One region of the Pantoea sp. nfd-35 genome, then DNA from elsewhere that is predicted to be linked to it. Evidence: predicted binding sites of a transcription regulator. Region 1 holds the regulator's gene; each other region holds the start of a gene.
What was found. Region 1 encodes PhoB, which activates phosphate uptake and scavenging genes when phosphate is short. Its sites were predicted from a motif close to CTGTCATAAAACTGNCNNAT; they were not measured.

Region 1 (4,506 bases):
CGAGCGGTGAAACTTACCGGAGGGAGGCGCGCGCCAGGTTCATTTGCGTTTCAGACAGCGGCAGATAGCCGGCCTCGATGACGCGCTGCTGCCCTGATTTAGACAGAACCTGTTCCAGAAAGGCGGCTAACAATGGCGGTAAGGGCTTACCTGGCACTTTATTAACGTACAGATAGAGCGGACGTGCCCAGGGATAGCGACCGCTGCGGATGGATTCAGGATCGGGCGCAACGGCTTCCCCCCTTTTTGTGATAACCGGCAGCAGTTTTACCCCACTCAGGTGAAAACCGAAGCTGGCATAACCGATGCTGCGCGGATCCCCAGCGACCGCCTGTACCACCGCCGCCGAGCCGGGAAACTCCGCCACGTCGTTGCGGAAATCGCCCTGACACAGCGCCTGCTGCTTGAAGAATCCCCATGTGCCGGAGGCCGAGTTGCGGCCATAGCGCTGGATAGATCGCTGCTGCCACTCAGCCTGATGCAGACCCAAATCGCCCCAGCGTTCGGGCACCTGGTGTGCGCCACACAGACGCGTGACGGAGAACAACGCATCAAGCTGGCGGGGATCGATGGACGTCAGCGGATTGCGCTGGTTGACCACCACCACCAACGCGTCCATCGCCACCGGCACGGCCAACGGAGGATAACCGTATCGCGCCTCAAACGCCTGGCGCTCATCCGCCTGCATGGGACGGCTCATTGCCCCTAACTGGACGGATCCGGCTGTCAGCGCGGTTGGCGCCGTTGAGGAGCCCGATGCCTGAACCTGCACATTTACCCCGGGTGACTGACGGCTAAAGTCATCGCCCCACAGGGTCATCAGATAGCCGAGCGTGTCCGAGCCTGCGCTGCTGAGATTGCCTGAAAGCATCACAGGCTGCGCCTGCACCAAGGCAGGCAAGAGAGAAAAGAACAGCAAAAAAAGAAGGCGCATCGTTCCGGTCCGTCAGCAGTTAATGAACCGCATTCTCCTGCATCCCGTTAGTCACAATCAACCGTGGTGCCAGGGTAAAGGTAAAACAGGTTTCCTGGTGCGGGATGCTGGTGATCTCCAGCCGCGCATTGTGATGGCTGAGCGCATGCTTCACGATGGCCAGCCCAAGACCGCTGCCGCCGGTCGCACGTGAACGCGCTTTATCCACCCGATAAAACCGTTCTGTCAGGCGCGGAATGTGCTCAGGTGGAATGCCGGGGCCGTTATCACAGACTGTAAATACCGCGCCCTGCTTGCTGCGCAGCCAGCTGATATCAATGCGCGTCCCCTCGGGCGTGTGGTTCACCGCGTTGTAGACCAGGTTGGAGATAGCACTGCGTAATTGTTCATCATTGCCAAACACTTTCAGGTGAGGATCGGTATGAAAATGGATGGCGTGACGTCCGCCGCTCAGGGTTTCAGCTTCATGCTGCAGGAGTTTGAGCATAACCGGTACATCAACCTTTTCTTTCAGATTAATGGCCGGAGCCGCCTCGATGCGCGACAGCGTCAGGAGCTGTTTGACCAGGCTATCCATTCGCCGGGTTTGCTCCGACATGGTGTGCAACGCTTTGTCCCGTGAGCGCTGATTCATGACGGAGTCATTCATCATTTCCAGATAGCCCTGAAGCACCGTTAAAGGCGTGCGCAGTTCATGGCTGACGTTGGCAAAGAAGTTTCGCCGTGCCCCTTCAAGCTGATGCATCTGGGTCACGTCGCGAGCCACCATCAGCCACTGGCCTTCGCTGTAGGGCATCACACGGAATTCCATGTGGTGCTGGTTATTCAGCACCAGCGTAAGCGGCTTATCGAAATCACGTTGCCGTAGATAGCGAGAAAATTCAGGATAACGCAGCAGATTAAGGATATTTTGCCCGTTATCTTCTGGCCAGCGCAGCCCCAGGTGCTGCTGGGCCAGGCCATTGCACCAGAAAATAGTGCCCTCTTCGGTGGTGAGTATCACGGCGTCCGGCAGCGACTCCGCGCCGCTGCGAAACCGCTTAATCAGATTACCTAATTCGCGCCGCCGCCGCCGGTTGCGCAGTTGCATTTGATACAACCCGTAAAACAGCGGTTCCCAACTGGCCTGCCCGGACGGTGGCGTCATCGTGCGATCCAGCCACAGCCAGTGAGACAGGCGCATCAGGTTGTAAAAATGCCACAGTAAAATACCGACTACGCTCAGTAACAGCAGCCACGGCAAATAGCCGAACAGCAGGCCGAGCACCAGCGCAGGCAGACACGCCAGCACCAGTTCGGACAGTAATCTCTTCCAGGAGAGGCGTTCCAGCACGGTTAAAGCTCCGTTTAAAAGCGGGCAGAGAAACGATAACCTGTTCCGCGTACGGTTTGTACCATGCGATCGTGGCCGGTCAGTTCCAGCGCCTTGCGTAAACGACGAATATGAACGTCAACCGTACGATCTTCAACATAGACGTTAGTGCCCCAGACATGATTGAGTAACTGCTCACGGCTGTAAACACGTTCAGGATGGGTCATAAAGAAATGCAGCAGCTTGTATTCTGTCGGCCCCATTTCCAGCGGTGTGGTTTCTGACATCACGCGATGCGAAGAGGGATCCAGGCTCAGGCCCTGCATTTCGATCACATCTTCTACCGCCATCGGCGAAATACGACGCATAACGGCTTTAATTCGCGCCATCAGCTCTTTCGGGGAAAACGGTTTGGTGATGTAGTCATCGGCACCGACTTCCAGTCCGCGTACCCGATCTTCTTCCTCGCCGCGCGCGGTGAGCATCATGACCGGTATATCACGCGTCATGGCTTCACGCTTAAGATGTTTAATAAATTGTATGCCGCTGCCGCCGGGTAACATCCAGTCCAGCAGGATCAGGTCAGGCCAGGGTTCAATCAGCTTGCTGACGGCGCTGTCATAATCTTCTGCCTCAATCGGCTGATAATCGTTTTGTTCCAGTACGAAACATAACATTTCACGGATTGGAGCTTCATCTTCCACAACTAAAATGCGCTTAGCCATTATTACTCCTGCAGGTAGGACGGCTTTCACTGATATTTGCGGCGCCATTATGCGTCAGTTTTGTGACACTTTTATGAAAAAGTTAGCCATAAAAACCGGCCTGCAACAACCATTTATGACAACATGACGACATGTTTTGTGGCTTTAGTGACTGAGCCAGTATAATTGCCGGGCAAATCGATTTGGCAGGGAGTTTTATGCGCATTATTCACACCGCGGACTGGCACCTGGGGCAGTTCTTCTATAACAAGAGCCGCGCCGCCGAGCACCAGGCCTTTCTTGACTGGCTGTTAATACAGATCGAACAGCATCAGGTCGATGCGCTGATTGTGGCGGGCGACCTGTTTGATACCGGTACGCCGCCCAGCTATGCGCGTGAAATGTTTAACCGCTTCGTGGTGGCGTTACAACCCAGCGGCTGTCAACTGGTGGTGCTGGCGGGCAATCATGACTCGGTGGCAACGCTGAATGAATCGCGCGAACTGCTGGCCTGTCTGAACACCCGGGTCGTTGCCACGCCGCAGGAGAGTGACGACGTCATGATCCTGACAACCCGTCAGGGTGAACCCGGCGCGCTGCTGTGCGCGATTCCCTATCTGCGCCCGCGCGACATTATGCGCAGCCAGGCCGGTCAGTCTGGACGGGATAAACAGCTCAGCCTGCTGGAGGCCATCAGCGCCCATTATCAGCGCAGCTTCGCGGCGGCACAGGCGCTGAACATGTCCCTGCCGATCGTGGCGACCGGCCATCTTACCGCCCTTGGCGTCAGCAAAAGTGACTCCGTGCGCGATATCTACATCGGCACGCTGGATGCGTTTCCTGCCTCGGCGTTTCCGCCGGCCGATTACATCGCCCTTGGACATATTCATCGCGCTCAGCGCGTCGCGAACAGCGACCATATTCGCTACAGCGGCTCCCCTATTCCGCTGAGCTTTGACGAGCTGGGCAGCGAAAAAAGTGTCTGTCTGCTGACTTTCAGCCCGCGCGGCCTGGAAACCCTGACCCTGCCGGTTCCCACCTTCCAGCCGATGCAGATGCTTAAAGGCTCTCTGGCGCAAATCAGTGAGCAGCTCGCTCACCTTTCCCCTCCCAGCGGAGAGAAGCCGGTCTGGCTCGATATAGAAGTCACCACCCAAGAGTACTTAAGCGATCTGCAGCGCCAGGTTGAAGCGCTGACGGCAGATTTACCGGTGGAAGTGCTGCTATTACGCCGCAGTCGTGAACAGCGCCAGCACAGCCTGGCGCAAACGGATAACGAAACCCTGAGCGAACTTAAGGTCGAAGAGGTTTTTGCCCGACGCCTGGCGCTTAATGAGGAGCTTGATGACAAGCAGATCGTCCAGGTCACGACCCTGTTTAAGCAGACGCTGGCCGACCTGGAGGCGAACCCATGAAGATCCTCACGCTGCGATTCAAAAACCTGAATGCGCTGAAAGGAGAATGGTTTATCGATTTTCGCACCGAACCTTTCGCCAGTAATGGTCTGTTTGCCATTACCGGCGCGACAGGTGCCGGTAAAACCACCTTACTGGACG
Region 2 (4,506 bases), 1.9 Mb from region 1:
AACAGATTTTCCAACTGTTTAATGCGTTGCGAGACGGCAGACTGCGTAATGCAAAGTTTTTGTGCGGCACGTTCAAATCCGCGTTCACGTATCACTGCGTCCAGCGCCTGAAGCGTTCTGTAGTCCGGGCGTTTCATTATTTTTCTCTCTCCTTCAGGATGGACGTTACTATGCCACAAATACTCCAACGGAAATGTCAGCGATATTTTTGTGGGCTGGCTTCCAAAGCATTAAATCCGCCCAATGCATCCGAGCATTTTCAGCAAGCCTTGCTTTATACTACGCGCATTTCCTTATCGCACAGGTTCTAAACATATCATGACCCAGGATGAACTGAAAAAAGCTGTTGGTTGGGCCGCACTGGATTATGTGCAGCCCGGTACTGTCGTCGGCGTCGGTACGGGTTCTACGGCCGCTCACTTTATTGATGCGCTCGGCAGCATTAGACATCAGATTGAGGGGGCCGTATCCAGTTCCGAAGCGTCGACGCAAAAGCTAAAAAGCCTGGGCATTCAGGTGTTTGATTTGAACGAGATTGATGATCTGGCCATTTATGTCGACGGTGCCGATGAAATTAACCCACAAATGCAGATGATCAAAGGGGGCGGTGCTGCCTTAACGCGCGAGAAAATCGTCGCGGCGGTTGCCAAAAAGTTTATCTGTATCGCCGACGCATCCAAAGAAGTGGACGTGCTTGGACGCTTCCCGTTGCCGGTTGAAGTTATCCCGATGGCGCGAAGCTATGTCGCGCGTGAACTGGTGAAGCTGGGCGGTTTGCCGGAATATCGTCAGAATGTGGTGACTGACAACGGTAATATCATTCTTGATGTGCACAATCTGCGTATTCTCGATCCCATTGAGCTGGAAAAAACGATTAATGCCCTGCCTGGCGTCGTCACTGTGGGGCTGTTCGCCACGCGTGGCGCAGATGTCGCATTGATTGGCGGACCTGACGGTGTCAAAACCCTCAAAAAATAAAGTACGGGCGCGCAACAGGGCGCCCGCTTTTTTTGATTTAAAAAAACTTTTCTCACCAGGCTGAAATTTGGTGACTTATGTCACATAACCGTCATCGGCAGCGGGTTCGTTCTTCTCGATGCGGCCAACCCACGATTTTGTCTGGCAAAGTACGTCCTCTGAGCCCTGCCATGCTGGCGGTCAGGCAATCGTTTGTATTGCCGCAGGCGATTTTTTTGATATTTTGACAGACGGCTGACTGCGTTCAGTCCTCGTTGAATTCTGAATAGGGTTGGGAAATGGCAAAGGTATCACTGGAAAAAGACAAAATTAAGTTCCTGCTGGTGGAAGGTGTCCATCAGAGCGCGCTGGAAAATCTTCGTGCTGCAGGTTACACCAATATTGAATTCCACAAAGGCGCACTGGATGCCGAGGCGTTAAAAGCTTCCGCTCGCGATGCGCATTTTATCGGTATCCGTTCCCGTTCCCAACTGACCGAAGAGATTTTTGCCGCTGCAGAAAAACTGGTAGCGGTAGGCTGTTTCTGTATCGGAACGAATCAGGTTGATTTAAATGCCGCAGCGAAACGCGGTATCCCGGTTTTTAACGCACCTTTCTCAAATACGCGTTCTGTGGCCGAGCTGGTTATTGGCGAGATGCTGCTGATGCTGCGCGGTGTTCCGGAAGCGAATGCCAAAGCGCACCGTGGTATCTGGAATAAAATCGCCAAAGGCTCTTTTGAAGCGCGCGGTAAAAAGCTGGGTATCATTGGCTATGGCCATATCGGTATGCAACTGGGCGTGCTGGCAGAAAGTCTGGGCATGCACGTTTACTTTTATGACATCGAAAACAAGCTGCCGTTGGGCAACGCATCACAGGTTCGTAGCCTGACGCAGTTGCTAAATATGAGTGACGTTGTCAGCCTGCATGTCCCGGAAACCGCCTCTACGCAAAATATGATTTCTGCCAATGAGCTGGCGCAGATGAAGCCTGGCGGCCTGCTGATAAACGCCTCACGCGGCACCGTGGTAGATATTCCTGCACTGTGCGAAGCGCTGGCCAGCAAGCAGGTTGGTGGCGCTGCGATTGATGTGTTCCCTGTAGAGCCGGCGACCAACAGCGATCCGTTTGTTTCCCCACTGAGCGAATTCGACAACGTTATCCTGACGCCGCACATCGGGGGATCGACGGAAGAAGCGCAGGAGAATATCGGGATTGAAGTCGCGGGCAAGCTGGCGAAATATTCGGATAACGGTTCAACGCTGTCCGCCGTCAATTTCCCGGAAGTGTCATTGCCGATGCACGGCATTAGCGCCAGTCGTCTGCTGCATATTCACGAAAACCGTCCGGGCGTTCTCACCGCGATCAACCAGATTTTCGCTGAACAAGGCATCAACATTGCCGCTCAGTACCTGCAAACCTCTCCGATGATGGGTTATGTGGTCATCGACATTGATGCTGAGCACGAACTGGCAGAGAAAGCTCTGCAGCTGATGAAGGCGATTCCGGGAACGATTCGCGCCCGCCTGCTTTACTGATCCCACGCTGTCACCTACCCGGGCACACAAGCATGCCCGGGTTTATTCATCCCATAGCCACAGTTTTGATGGCGTCAGCACGGCCGGCAAAGGAATGTCCCACGCCGCTGTAGGCAGCGCGTCAACCCGCTGACAGTCATGAGCGATGCCCACCGGTAAAAAACCATGCTGTTTCCAGTTCTGTAAGGTGCGATCGTAGAAGCCGCCCCCCATTCCTAAACGCTGTCCGGCGCGATCAAACGCCACCAGCGGTACCATCATTACGTCCAGTTCATCCAGCGTGATCAGATGGCGGATATCCAGTGGGGGTTCGGGAATGCGCAGTTTATTTTGGATTAACTGTGTTTCTGGCGTATAGCGCAGAAAAAGCAGATGGCCCGCTGCGAAGGGGTGCAGAACCGGCAGGTAAACCCGTTTGTTTTGCTGCCACAGCCTGGCGATAAGCGGTCGTGTATTGATTTCGCCATCAACAGACAAAAACAGTGCCACGTTGTTGGCATCGGCCAGTGGTGCAAAGTTTATCGCATGTTGGGCGAGTTGTTCGGCTGCCGCATGTTGCTGCTCAGCGCTCAGAGCGCGACGTAAGTGGCGAACGTGCTGACGGATGTCCTGACGCAGTACTAAAGAGGGTGCTGACATGGTGTCCCCCAGACAAAGTCGCTTAAGCGACGCATTATATCATGCCTGGTGGGAGGTAATGCAGTACGACCAGAAAGGAGATCTCCGAGATGCCGCCGTAGGCTGTAACCCTTGAACCCTTGGTTCAAGGTGAACATGCCGTCGCAACCATCAGGCTTCTCGGACGGACCGAGCATGCTCACAGGTTGCGGAGCGTCACATTCTGTTGGTATGAAATATCGGCTCAGGGGACTGGCCCACTTGCAAACATCTCAGAGAAAATTGACTTCACCGTTAGTGTAGCACACTGACCATGAAGTGTTATTCGAACTTCGCATCCTGGCGGTCGGTTATGCGACCTTGCTCAACTAAAGCCTGTTCAATGGTCTGCTGTAACATACGGATTCGTTGTTCCATGTTAGCAGCATAGTCACGCGTCTTACCTTTCTCTTGTGCCAGTTCATGACAAATGTTTAACGCGGCAATGAACACCAGTTGCTCTGTATTTGTGACTCTAGTGCGAACTTTTAAATCTTGCAACCGTTGATTGAGATCTTCTGCTGCCGCGTTCAGCGCATCTTGCTGTTCAGGCGGACAATTCACTCTCAAAGAACGACCAAAAATTTGTAAATCTACCGGTTGTGCAGACATGCCACCTTCCTGACTGATTACCTGGCTCGCCATTCCCCTTAGCCTTCAATGGCCTGGGAGGCGGGCAACTATATAGACCTGAGAAATAAGATACAACCCCTTTTCTGGAAACCTTGAGGCAGCTAGTGGTAGCATACCACGAACTCTTACAGCCAACGACGATGAAAAATGATGTCTTCACAGAACGCAACCCCCGATTACAACGCGCTGGCGGCGGCGCTCTCACAGCATGGCGTGGGCATGACGCCTGCGGAAATGCACGGCTTACTCAGCGGCATCTTATGTGGCGGTAACGCGGATAACAGCTGGAAAACGCTGGTCCACGATCTTGCGAACGAAGGCATGGCTTTTTCGCAGACGCTGTCCCTGCCACTGCAGTCTTTGCATGAAAACATTGCGACTGCGCTGGAGGACGATGGCTTCCTTTTTCAACTGATGCTGCCCGCCGATGATGACATTACGGTGTTTGATCGCGCTGATGCACTGGCGGGCTGGGTAAACCATTTTTTACTTGGTCTGGGCGTAACTCAGCCTAAACTGGATAAGGTCACCGGTGAAACGGGCGAGGCCATTGACGATCTGCGCACGATTGCTCAGTTGGGCTACGACGAAGACGAAGATCAGGAAGAATTAGAGCAGTCGCTGGAAGAGGTGATTGAGTACGTTCGTGTTGCAGCACTACTTTGCCACGACACTTTCACTCGTCCGCAACCGACTGCGCCAGAAGTACAAAAGCCAACGC
Region 3 (4,506 bases), 1.9 Mb from region 1:
AGCAGGACATTACCGATGAAACCCGGCAAACAATCGTCGCTGCTCTGATGACTGCGGCAGAGGATATCAGCCGCAGTTAATCTGACGTGGACGATCAGCTGTCGTCCGATCGGTTTTTATCGATATGCCCTAGCGAACGCTCCGGAAAACAAATATCCCTTACCCGCTGCTTGAGTGCCTGAGCATCCGGGAATCCGCCATCGCGCTTGCGCTCCCACAGCAGATGTTCATCCAGGGTGATTTCAAATACGCCGCCGGTGCCGGGACGCAACGTCACGCTGGCGAGATCCTGTGCGAAGGTCTGTAACAGTTCCTGTGCCATCCACGCGGAGCGCAGCAGCCAGTTACATTGGGTACAATAGTGAATGACGACCACGGGTTTTTGCATCTTTCCCTCTCTTTATCATTAATTAACGCTCAGGCCAGCAGGGGCCGCAAGCATGCCGGCCGGGCTTTTCGCATGGGTTTTCTGTTTTCTTTATACGTTGCTAACCCTGACGCGAATCCTCACCCGTGGCAGACAGCAGCGCAAACCTTACCGCATCGCTGGCCGAAACGGTACCGGTGTGCCCCTGCGTTTATTCTGATAAAACATCAAATTAGCGGCTCCGGAACCGACAGCGAAGGGGCCGGGGTAAGGCTGTCTGACGTGAGTGGGAAGCCCTAAAAAAACAGATGGCGGTAAGTCAGGAGGCCCTCTGTAAGATGCCTCGGGACGCTCGGGACGCTCGGGATGCTCGGGATGCTCAGGATGCTCAGGTAAGCCCATGAGCCAGGCTTGTCAGCAGTAATGCGAGCCTGCGGGCGGGGAAGATAGCCCGCCCCCAGGCTCAGTCTGGATGAGCCGGGCATTGCCAGCAGGTGAAGTTATCGCCCGCTGGCAGCACTTTCCCGGCAGCCAGAAGTGGTAAGGGAAGGGGCGAGCGGGGCAATTCAGGAACTAAGCGAATGACTGATGCGCCCGCCTTCGTCGCCCCTGGCGGAAGGCGAACGTTAAGCGCAGTCAACCACCAGACGGCCCCGAACTTTGCCATCCAGCAGATCCTGTGCGCCCTGGTGCACGTCACGCAATGGAATGACCGTTGTTATCTGGTTCAGTAACGCGTCATCCAGAAGCTGCCCCAGCCGCTGCCAGGCCTGCTGGCGCAGCGGTTTAGGGCACATCACGCTGTCTACGCCAGCCAGTGTCACACCGCGCAGAATGAAGGGCGCGACACTACCGGGCAGATCCAGGCCTTGTGCCATACCACAGGCCGCGACCACGCCGTCACGCTGGGTGCCGGCCAGCACGTTGCTCAGCGTATGGCTACCGACGCTGTCGATGGCGGCGGCCCAGCGCTCTTTCCCGAGGGGTTTACCCGGTTGAGCCAGCTCGTCGCGATCTATCACTTCGGCTGCGCCCAGGGTGGTTTTTAAATAGTCTTCATCGCTGGCTCGCCCGCTGGAGGCGATGACGTTATAGCCCAGTTTTGCCAGCAGAGAGACGCTGAAGCTGCCAACGCCTCCGCTGGCCCCGGTCACCAAAACCGGGCCGCTGGCAGGCGTAATGCCTTGTTTTTCGAGTGCCAGCACGCACAGCATGGCGGTAAAGCCCGCCGTTCCGATGGCCATGGTATTCAACGGAGTTAGCGTTTCAGGCACGGCTACCAGCCAGTCGCCAGGCACGCTGGCTTTCTGAGCCAGCCCGCCCCAGTGTTTTTCCCCGACGCCCCAGCCGGTGAGCAGCGCCGCATCGCCTTGTTTCCAGTCGGGATGGCGACTTGCTGTGACCCGTCCCACGAAGTCAATGCCCGGCACCATTGGAAACTGGCGCACAATCGGCCCTTTATTGCAGATGGCCAGCGCGTCTTTATAGTTGAGGGTGGAATAGCTGACGTCGAGGGTGACGTCTTCATCGGGTAATTGTGTTTCGGAGAGTTCTTTTAGCTGAGAGCGGTAACCTTGTTCGTCCTTATCAATCACCATTGCCTTAAACATGTATCCTCCGTTAGGCGTAAGAATAATCAGGCAAGTTTACGCCCGATGCGCCGATTAGGGTAGGGCACTGGCCCGACAAGTGCGAGGCTTGGCGCAAACCTGAGGCATTTCAGTGGCGATTTCAGTAGCAATGAGGGAGCGACTGCCAGCGTGCTGAAAAATGCATAATTGCGCATAAATAACAGAAACTTAAGCGGTTATTCACTGATATTTCTTTATAAGATATTGATATTTAATGGTTTTATATTTTGCATTTATTGACCTGATATTTAAAGTTGTCGGGTTGTTCCTGCGGATAAAAAATGACATTATGACGGCCACTTTTTTCTCGCCACCGCCCGATAACAGAGGACGCTGCCATGTTCGGTTCAATGTGCAACTGCACGTGTCCCCACTCGCCTGAATTCGCGCGCGATCTGTTCTTCGTCATGTCAGTTACACACACATCGTTCACTATGCGGTGAGGCCAACCGGGCCGCTGCTGTTGGACATGAGTAAGGACTACTCTTTACTGATGTCTATCGGTTTATCGCGTCAGACATTATTCGCCGGGGAAATTTCCCCATTGCCGTGCCTCAGGCACCCACTCCCTGACTGTTAGGGATTTGTGTTATGACACCACTGAAAATTGCTGCCAGCGCTGCTGTTGCGCCTAACCTGACCCTGAATACTGCGCGCGACGTGGTCACGCTGGATAATACTGATTTTACCGATGTGGCGGCTGTTGTCGTCTCGCTGGCTGATACGCGCAGTGGCGTGCTGGCGTTGTTACGCCACACGGGTTTTAATTTACCGGTGTTCGTTGCTAATGCCTTTGAAGAAGAGGTGATGCACCTGCCCGGCGTGACCGGCGAACTGAATGGCGAGCCGCAGGACTGGGTAGCGCTGGAAGCGGCGGCTCAGGCTTATGAAGCCGCGCTGCTGCCCCCGTTTTTTGAAACGCTGACCCGCTATGTTGATATGCAGAACAGTACCTTTGCCTGTCCGGGCCATCAGGGCGGCGCATTTTTCAAAAAGCACCCAGCGGGTAAGCAATTTTTTGATTTCTATGGCGAGAACGTTTTTCGTTCGGACATGTGTAACGCTGACGTCAAGCTGGGCGACCTGCTGATTCACGAGGGGTCGGCTAAGCATGCGCAAAAGTTTGCCGCCAAAGTTTTTAACGCGGATAAAACCTACTTTGTGTTAAATGGCACGTCAAGCGCGAACAAAGTGGTCACCAATGCGCTGCTGACGCGCGGTGATTTAGTGCTGTTTGACCGCAATAATCACAAGTCCAACCATCATGGTGCGCTGATTCAGGCGGGCGCGACGCCGGTTTACCTTGAAGCGGCCCGTAATCCGTTTGGCTTCATCGGCGGCATTGATGCGCACTGTTTCGATGATGGCTACCTGCGCGAACAGATCAAGAAAGTGGCGCCTGAAAGGGCTAACGAGGCGCGTCCCTTCCGGCTGGCGATTATCCAGTTGGGCACCTACGACGGCACGGTATACAACGCGCGGCAGGTGGTGGATCGCATTGGGCATCTGTGTGACTACATTCTGTTTGACTCGGCCTGGCTGGGCTATGAGCAGTTTATTCCGCTGATGGAAGGCTGTTCTCCACTGACGCTGGAGTTGAACGAAAACGATCCCGGCATTTTTGTTACCCAGTCAGTGCACAAGCAGCTGGCGGGCTTTTCGCAGACCTCGCAGATCCACAAGAAAGATAACCATATTCGTGGGCAAAAGCGTTTCTGCCCGCATAAGCGCCTGAACAACGCGTTCATGCTGCACGCTTCAACCAGCCCGTTCTATCCGCTGTTTGCCGCGCTGGATATTAACGCCAAAATGCATCAGGGCGAGGCGGGGCGCCGCATGTGGGATGAGTGCGTGATGCTCGGGATCGAGGCACGTAAAGCGATCTTTGATCGTTGTGACATGATCCTGCCTTTCGTGCCGGAAAGGGTAAACGGCCAGCGCTGGCAGGATGCACCAACGGAAGCGATCGCTCGCGATCTGCAGTATTTCAGCTTTGAACCCAACGCTAAATGGCACGGTTTCGCCGGATACGATCGCGATCAGTACCGTGTCGATCCCTGCAAGCTGTTGCTGACCACGCCAGGCATTGACGCAGCCAGCGGTGAATATGCTGAGTTTGGCATCCCGGCGACCATTCTGGCGAATTACCTGCGTGAAAACGGCATCGTGCCGGAAAAATGCGATCTCAATTCTATTCTGTTCCTGCTGACTCCAGCCGAAAGTCCGGAAAAAATGGCGATGCTGGTGGCGATGCTGGCGCAGTTCGAGCAGCATGTAAAAGACGATACGCTGCTGGCCGAAGTGTTGCCGACGCTGTACCGCAAAAACGCTAAACGCTATGCGGGTTATACCTTGCGCCGTCTGTGTCAGGAGATGCACGACCTGTACGTAAGCTATAACGTAAAAGACCTGCAGCGCATGATGTTCCGCGAGCAGGGGCTGCCGCAGGTTAAGGTGAACCCACAGGATGCGCATCAGGCTTACATTCGTGGCGAAGTCGAACTGGTA

Region 2: the regulator PhoB is predicted to act here: its motif matches at 1,056-1,075, upstream of serA (phosphoglycerate dehydrogenase).
Region 3: the regulator PhoB is predicted to act here: its motif matches at 2,066-2,085, upstream of acuI (acrylyl-CoA reductase (NADPH)).

What each region holds. Positions count from the first base shown of each region.
Region 1 covers NZ_CP122403.1:3,376,181-3,380,686, forward strand. Annotated here, with positions in the region: gene P9J57_RS15780 (PstS family phosphate ABC transporter substrate-binding protein) at 14-934, opposite strand; gene phoR (phosphate regulon sensor histidine kinase PhoR) at 954-2,267, opposite strand; gene phoB (phosphate response regulator transcription factor PhoB) at 2,282-2,971, opposite strand; gene sbcD (exonuclease subunit SbcD) at 3,169-4,365, shown strand; gene P9J57_RS15800 (AAA family ATPase) at 4,362-4,506, shown strand, end outside.
Region 2 covers NZ_CP122403.1:906,377-910,882, forward strand. Annotated here, with positions in the region: gene P9J57_RS04345 (LysR family transcriptional regulator ArgP) at 1-137, opposite strand, end outside; gene rpiA (ribose-5-phosphate isomerase RpiA) at 319-978, shown strand; gene serA (phosphoglycerate dehydrogenase) at 1,257-2,495, shown strand; gene P9J57_RS04360 (5-formyltetrahydrofolate cyclo-ligase) at 2,538-3,134, opposite strand; RNA gene ssrS (6S RNA) at 3,212-3,395, opposite strand; gene zapA (cell division protein ZapA) at 3,435-3,764, opposite strand; gene P9J57_RS04375 (YecA/YgfB family protein) at 3,936-4,506, shown strand, end outside.
Region 3 covers NZ_CP122403.1:859,979-864,484, forward strand. Annotated here, with positions in the region: gene P9J57_RS04135 (PadR family transcriptional regulator) at 1-80, shown strand, start outside; gene P9J57_RS04140 (Rdx family protein) at 95-388, opposite strand; gene acuI (acrylyl-CoA reductase (NADPH)) at 994-1,977, opposite strand; gene P9J57_RS04150 (ornithine decarboxylase) at 2,590-4,506, shown strand, end outside.